2 linked regions of the Halohasta litchfieldiae genome follow. The protein of the gene in region 1 binds, or shares a complex with, the protein of each later gene. Links are inferred from orthologs where the notes say so. Each region holds a gene or a part of one and is shown in the gene's direction. Other genes may lie near its edges.

Region 1 (3,254 bases):
GACAGTACGGCACGCATTGTGCGTGCTACCGTCGGGGGGGACCGTTTTCGTCCGACCGACGTACACTGTAAGACGACTGTCTTACGCAACTGTATCGTTATGCTGAATGTATATAAAAGTACCGGCGAATGTAAGACACACGTTGTAAGACACGGATAGAGAGCCTGAGTCGGCTGTTTTCGTGTGTTATGCGTTGTCTAACACGTCGGCTGCGGGTGTTCGACGGCCACAGCTGGGGCAGAATCCCCAATCGGACTGGATCTCGTCGCCGCACTCACAGAACAGCCTGTGGCTGGTTTTCTCGCCGCAGTTGGGACAGTAGACGTGCTCGTCGTCGACCGTCTCGCCGCACTGTGCGCAGTCGGTGGCGGCTGGCTCCGGCTGGCCGTATTGCTCTCCGCGGTTGGATGTCTTACGGCCAGTCGACTCGTGGTCGACCGACACATCGTCGGCAGTAACACCCTCTAGGGAGACGTTTACAGTGATATCCGGTGCCGTAGCCGGTGGCTGTGTCTGTCGACGAGCTGATTCTCGTTCGGCCACCAGTTGGTCGAGGCGGTCGGTCACCAGATCGTCGATAGTGACGTCCTCGCTGTCCGTCTGAGTGTCGGACGGGGTCGACTCACGGTCCGTCGTCTCGAGGTGGGCGCGAAGTGCCTCTCGCATCACCTCGCTTTTCGAGGCGTCGAGTGCCTCTAGCCGACTGACGAGATCGTCGTCGGCACGGAACGTGATTTTGCTCATCGGGTGTGACTATTATCAGCATACTATTTGAACCTTCTCTTATGGCAGACAGATGTCAGACGGGGAGTGAACAGTAACCCTTAATTGCGGCAACGGGATACGAATCAGTGACCGCCCTTAGCTCAGCCTGGTAGAGCAGTCGACTGTAGATCGACTTGTCCCCCGTTCAATTCGGGGAGGGCGGACTGCGAGATTTGAACGAAGTGAAAATCTCGATAGCGAGCGGCACCGCCGCGAGCTTTTCCTACGACCAACGGGAGTAGTGAAAAATCTCTCCCGGCCCGAATTGAGCAGCGAACGACCGCAGGGAAGTGAGTGAGTTCAATTCGGGGAGCGGATTTGTTTACACCAAGTCGACCCACCGAGTCGACACCCGAGGAGTTGGATCGTCCGCCAAGAGACAGTCGGCTGAATCATGTTGACAAACCCACAGGGAGTTGGCAAGCCATTTAGCCCCGGCACCCCGACAGACACATATGGACTACGAATCGAACCTTGATCGAGCAATCGAGGATCTGCCGGACCTCGGTGGCTCCGACGAGCGGCTGGATATCCCCGAGGCTGAGGCCCAGAAGGACGGTGCGTTTACGCGGCTGACGAACCTCTCGACAGTCGCTGATGCGCTGGACCGTGATCCAGAGCACCTCCACAGTACGATCCAGCAGGAACTCGGCACGGCCGGACAGTACGAGGACGGCCGAGCGCGCTACAACGGCTCGTTTTCGTCGACCGAACTCGATGCGGCCATCGAGTCATACATCGCCGAATACGTCACCTGTTCGGAGTGTGGCCTTCCCGACACCAAACTCGTCACCGAAAACCGGACCCAGATGCTCCGGTGTGAGGCCTGTGGCGCGTTCCGCCCGGTCGCCAAACGCCGCCGTACCGACGACCACACCGAGACGCCAGATATCGAAGAAGGCGAGACCTACGAGGTCGAGATCACCGGCACCGGCCGCAAAGGCGACGGTGTCGCCGAGCGCGGCAAGTACACGATCTTCGTCCCCGGTGCGGAGGAAGGCGATCAAGTCGAGATCTACATCAACAACGTCAGCGGCACACTCGCGTTCGCGCGGCTCGCCTGATTTTCCGGTACCAACCCTGATTTCCGGTCGACAGCGTCCACCGACGACCACCGCGCGGATCGGTGTTTTCAAACCGCTGGTGGCGTATCCTCTCACAGTGAGTTCCACCGTCGCCATCTGTTTCGATCTGTTCGGCACACTCGTCGACGCCGACCAACCCGAGGAGCCGGCCCTCGCAGTCGCCGACGCACTGGAACAGCGCGGTGTTGCGGTCCCCGATGACTGGGCAGACGCCTACACCGAACCTCATATCGATGCGCCCGAGGGCGCGGAGGTCCCGCTTCCGGCCCACGTCAGCGCCGCCCTCGCCAGCCGGGGCGTCAAGCCGACGGATAATGCGGCCCGCAGAGCAGTCGTCGACGCCTTTGACCCGAGCGTTGCAACCCGGCCCGGCGCAGTCGACGCAGTCGAGGCGGCCCACGCATACGGCCCGGTCGGCCTGCTGTCGAACTGCTCGGTTCCTGAGCTGGTGGGCCGGACACTGATCCGCTCAGATCTGTCGCGCGACGCCTTTGATCAGATCGTCTCCAGTGTCGCCTGCGGCTGGCGGAAACCCGACCGGCGGGCGTTCGAAACGATTGGGAGACAGCTCTCGGTTCCCGTCGACCGACTCATCTATGTCGGCGATACACCTGCGACCGACGGCGGAATCGAGGCTGTTGGCGGCACGTTCATTGACGTAAGCGAGACCCCACTGTCACAGCTTCCTGAGCGATTCAGCGAGGTGTCGACGGCATGAGAGGATGTCGATGGCAGTAACTGCCGCCGCAGTCGTGGTTGCGGTGGCCATCGCTGATCGGCTGGCTGGCGAACTACCGGCTCGCATCCACCCGGTTGTCTGGTTCGGTCGACTCGTCGGACCGGTCGACCGACAGTGGTCGTCGCCGCGAGCAGTCGGAACACTGGCGGCAGTTGGACTGCCACTGCTGGCCGCAACAAGCGTCGCAGTTACGGTCTGGATCGCCGGACTCGTTCATCCGGTAGCTGGTGCTGGGGTCGCCGCAACCGTCCTGTTTTCGTCAGTTAGTCTCCGCCTACTGACCGAGACCGCCCGCGATGTGATCTCGCTGTCAGCAACCGATCTCCCGCGTGCGCGAGATGAACTCCGAGCATTGGCGGGCCGCGACGCGAGTGCGCTGTCGCCTGAACTGGTCCGGAGTGCGGCCGCCGAGAGCGCGGCCGAGAACCTTGCTGATGGGCTGGTTGCCCCGATTACGGCCTTCGGACTGGCTGTTGTCGCCATCTCTGCGGGCGGGTTGTCCGTCCCCATCCTGCCGATTGCGACGGCGGCCGCCGCGTGGGTGAAGGCGGTCAACACGATGGATTCGATGGTCGGCTACCACTCGAAGCCAGTTGGGTGGGCAAGCGCAAAGCTCGATGATCTGGTGATGTGGCTTCCCGCCCGGCTCACCGCGCTGTTCATCG
Region 2 (3,236 bases), 900 kb from region 1 along the record:
CAGCAACCCGGCCAGCCAGCGATCACAGAATCACCCGGAGAGACCGAGGCCTTGGATGCCGACGCACAATCCATTCTCAACGAGGCCCGGGAGCTGACCCGAAAGATGCAACAGCGTGGTCCCGACGCCGACACCGAGGACGAAAGCAAAGAAACCTAACGGGTCGCCACAGTGTCGACGCCATGCACACCGAAGGCGTCTCCGAACCCGAGACGGTCGAAGCCGCACGGGAAGCCTACGAAACCGCCGGTCCAGCCGCCCAGATCGTCGTCAAGGAGGCCACGAAGGCCATGGAGTTCGACAACGCGGAGTACGACGAGCGCGTCACCGGCGCGGTGATCGAAACCGCCCGGGATGCGCTGTTTGCCTCTCTTTTAAAAGTCTACCACGGCTCTCAGGCCGAGTTCGAGGAGTGGTGCGAAAATCGGCAGGACAGCGTCGACCTTGTCGGGAGTGACGACGTAGAGTCGGTCGTCTGGCATCCAGTCGCGATAGACAAAACAGTTGTCGCCGCCAGCTATCAGGCCGAGCCGGAGGCGGCCGCCGCAACCGTCCGCCGCCGAGCGTTCGGTCGACACTACCGCGAGCAGTTCTGAGCGTCGGATCGCTACGCTTCGTAAAACGTTTTTCCGACTGTTTCCGATTCGATAGCCCAGCCGTCGGCCGGCTCGTCGGCCTCCGGCTTGTAGTAGCGCGTCGACTCGTGGCCGTCGGGAGCGGCATCACTCATATAGGCGAGTTCCGTGATCTCGATCCAGTTGCTCCCGTCGGCTGGCTCGGCGTCGACTATCTCCGTAATCTCCCCGTCGTCGGCTGTCTGAATCCATCGTGCCATCTTCGTCCACAGTATCGAAGTCATGACCTATTAGTGAATCGCGGTATTGCGCGAACGCCTCACAGTCGCTACAGAATATTGACCAGTCGACACGCCTATTGATTGTCAGCCCGCAGTCGACACCGATCACGTCACGGTGTGACGAGACGCCGGGAGAACAGCAACTTTATCAGTCGTTCGGGGCGAATTTTTCACAAGATTACTCTGAGGAGGTCAAAGGTGACACAAGAGACAACACAACCGGAGGTGAACATCGGACTCGTCGGCCACGTCGACCACGGAAAGACGACGCTCGTCCAAGCGTTGAGCGGTTCGTGGACCGATCAGCACTCTGAGGAGATGAAGCGCGGTATCTCCATCAGGCTGGGGTATGCGGACGCAACGTTCCGCCAATGCCCGGGCGTCGAGGAGCCCGACTGTTACACCGTCGAGGAGGAATGTGAAGATGGAACACCGAGCGAGCGACTTCGAACGGTCTCGTTCGTCGACGCGCCCGGCCACGAAACGCTGATGGCAACGATGCTGGCGGGGGCCTCGCTGATGGACGGCGCGGTGCTCGTGATCTCTGCGACCGAGGACGTCCCCCAGTCGCAGACCGAAGAGCATCTGATGGCGCTCGACATCATCGGCATCGAGAACATCGTCATCGCCCAGAACAAAGTCGACCTCGTGGATCGCGACCGCGCGGTCGACAACTACGAGCAGATCCAGGAGTTCGTCGAGGGCACCGTCGCCGAGGACGCCCCAATCGTCCCGATCAGCGCTCAGCAGGAGGTCAACATGGATCTCCTGATCGGCGCCATCGAGGAGACGATTCCGACGCCCGAACGAACCGAAGGCGAGGACGCCCGGATGTACGTCGCGCGGAGTTTCGACATCAACCGTCCCGGCACCACGTGGGAGAACCTCTCAGGTGGCGTCATTGGCGGCAGTCTCGTCGACGGCGAGTTCGAGAACGGCGACGACATCCAACTCCGACCCGGCCGCGAGGTCGACGAGGAGGGCCAAACCGAGTGGCGGTCGATTGAAACGTCGATCCGGTCGCTACAGGCCGGCAGCGAGAACGTCGACTCGGTGACGCCCGGCGGACTGATCGGTGTCGGTACCGGTCTTGACCCAAGCTTCGCAAAGGGCGATGCGCTCGGCGGACAGGTCGCCGGGACGCCCGGCAGTCTGCCACCGACGCGGGAAGCCTTCGAGATGGACGTTGAACTGCTGGACCGCGTCGTTGGCGAAAACGACGAAGTCGAAGAGATCTCGACCGGTGAGCCGCTGATGCTCACCGTCGGCACCGCGACGACAGTCGGTGCGGTGACGAGTGCGCGCTCCGGCGAGTGTGAGGTCAAACTCAAACGACCAGTGTGTGCGCCAGCCGGAGCCAAAATTGCCATCAACCGCCGAGTCGGCGCGCGATGGCGACTGATCGGCGTTGGCACGCTGACGGAGTAAGATGACACGCGTTGGCATGGATACGAACGCGCTGATGATGCCGGTCGAACTCGGGATTCGCGTCTTCGAGGAGGTCGACCGGCTGTTCGACGAGACCGAATGTCTCGTTCCAGAGGCTGTCGTCGACGAACTCGACGACCTTTCGTCGGGCCACGGTGAGGCCGCAACCGCCGCCAGCGTGGGAAAAGATCTTGCCAATCGATGTCGTGTAGTCGAAACGAATGCGTCGTACGCTGACGATGCGATTGTCGAACTCGCCACGGAGGGCGAGTTCGACGCCGTCGTCACGAATGACCGCCCCTTGCGCGACCGCCTGCTGTCCCGCGGTGTTCGCGTCGTCGGTGTCCGGGGAAACAGACTCGGGATAACAGAACCATAATATGTACAAACGGGTACGACTCAAAGATACGGTTGAAGTGCCGCCACGTCAGTTGGCGGATGTAAGTCCACAGCGGGTCAAACACCTGCTGCAGGACAAACTAGAAGGACGGATGGACGAGGATGTCGGCAGTGTCGTCAGTATCGCCGAGGTACACGACATCGGGGAGGGCACGGTGCTCCCCAATCGGCCCGGCGTCTACTACGAAGCGGAGTTCGACGCGATCACGTTCGACCCCGACATGCAGGAGGTCGTCGACGGCACGGTCGTCGAGGTCGTCGAATTCGGTGCCTTCGTCGGGATTGGTCCGGTCGACGGACTGCTCCACGTCTCCCAGATTTCGGACGAATACCTCGCCTTCGATGGCGAGAACCAGCAGCTCGCCTCGACGGAGTCCAACCAGACGCTCGGCGTCGACGATCCCGTCCGCGTGCGGGTCGTCACAAAGAGCATCGACGAACGGAATCCCCGAGATTCAAAAATCGGCCTGACGGCCAAACAGCCGGGGCTGGGCAAACACGAGTGGCTCGAATCTGACCGCAGTAAACGCACCCAAGAAGCCACTTCGGAGGG

The links.
Region 2: the proteins of HALTADL_RS11420 (region 1) and HALTADL_RS16025 are in contact, whole or in part, in a crystal structure (PDB 2QMU), measured with the Saccharolobus solfataricus proteins. The link is inferred for Halohasta litchfieldiae from one-to-one orthologs. Residues at the interface, in WP_231918336.1 of Saccharolobus solfataricus: Met1, Leu2, Arg4, Leu5, Tyr6, Lys8, Leu9, Pro10, Ile106, Lys108, Lys109, Glu110, Lys111; in WP_009988771.1 of Saccharolobus solfataricus: Trp33, Pro65, Glu66, Gln148, Val151, Asp152, Val154, Ser155, Lys156, Ala159, Leu160, Tyr163, Arg164, Lys167, Ile180, Ile181, Pro182, Val183, Ser184, Leu186, His187, Ile189, Asn190, Asp192, Ser193.

What each region holds. Positions count from the first base shown.
Region 1 is NZ_CP024845.1:2,248,702-2,251,955, reverse strand. Bases 91-3,024 are described here. They hold HALTADL_RS11420 (translation initiation factor IF-2 subunit beta), read left to right. Parts: upstream 91-1,220; coding sequence 1,221-1,829; downstream 1,830-3,024. Other genes in these bases: cbiB (adenosylcobinamide-phosphate synthase CbiB), read left to right, coding at 2,579-3,024; HALTADL_RS11415 (HAD family hydrolase), read left to right, coding at 1,927-2,568; HALTADL_RS11430 (double zinc ribbon domain-containing protein), read right to left, coding at 187-744. In the rest of the region: more of cbiB, read left to right, coding at 3,025-3,254. UniProt on the Methanocaldococcus jannaschii protein: eIF-2 functions in the early steps of protein synthesis by forming a ternary complex with GTP and initiator tRNA.
Region 2 is NZ_CP024845.1:3,150,522-3,153,757, reverse strand. Bases 254-3,169 are described here. They hold HALTADL_RS16025 (translation initiation factor IF-2 subunit gamma), read left to right. Parts: upstream 254-1,054; coding sequence 1,055-2,284; downstream 2,285-3,169. Other genes in these bases: HALTADL_RS16015 (DNA-directed RNA polymerase), read left to right, coding at 2,665-3,169; HALTADL_RS16020 (DUF188 domain-containing protein), read left to right, coding at 2,301-2,663; HALTADL_RS16030 (hypothetical protein), read right to left, coding at 608-835; HALTADL_RS16035 (DUF5809 family protein), read left to right, coding at 254-596. Also shown: HALTADL_RS16040 (DUF5810 domain-containing protein), read left to right, coding at 1-159; more of HALTADL_RS16035, read left to right, coding at 183-253; more of HALTADL_RS16015, read left to right, coding at 3,170-3,236. UniProt on the Methanocaldococcus jannaschii protein: eIF-2 functions in the early steps of protein synthesis by forming a ternary complex with GTP and initiator tRNA.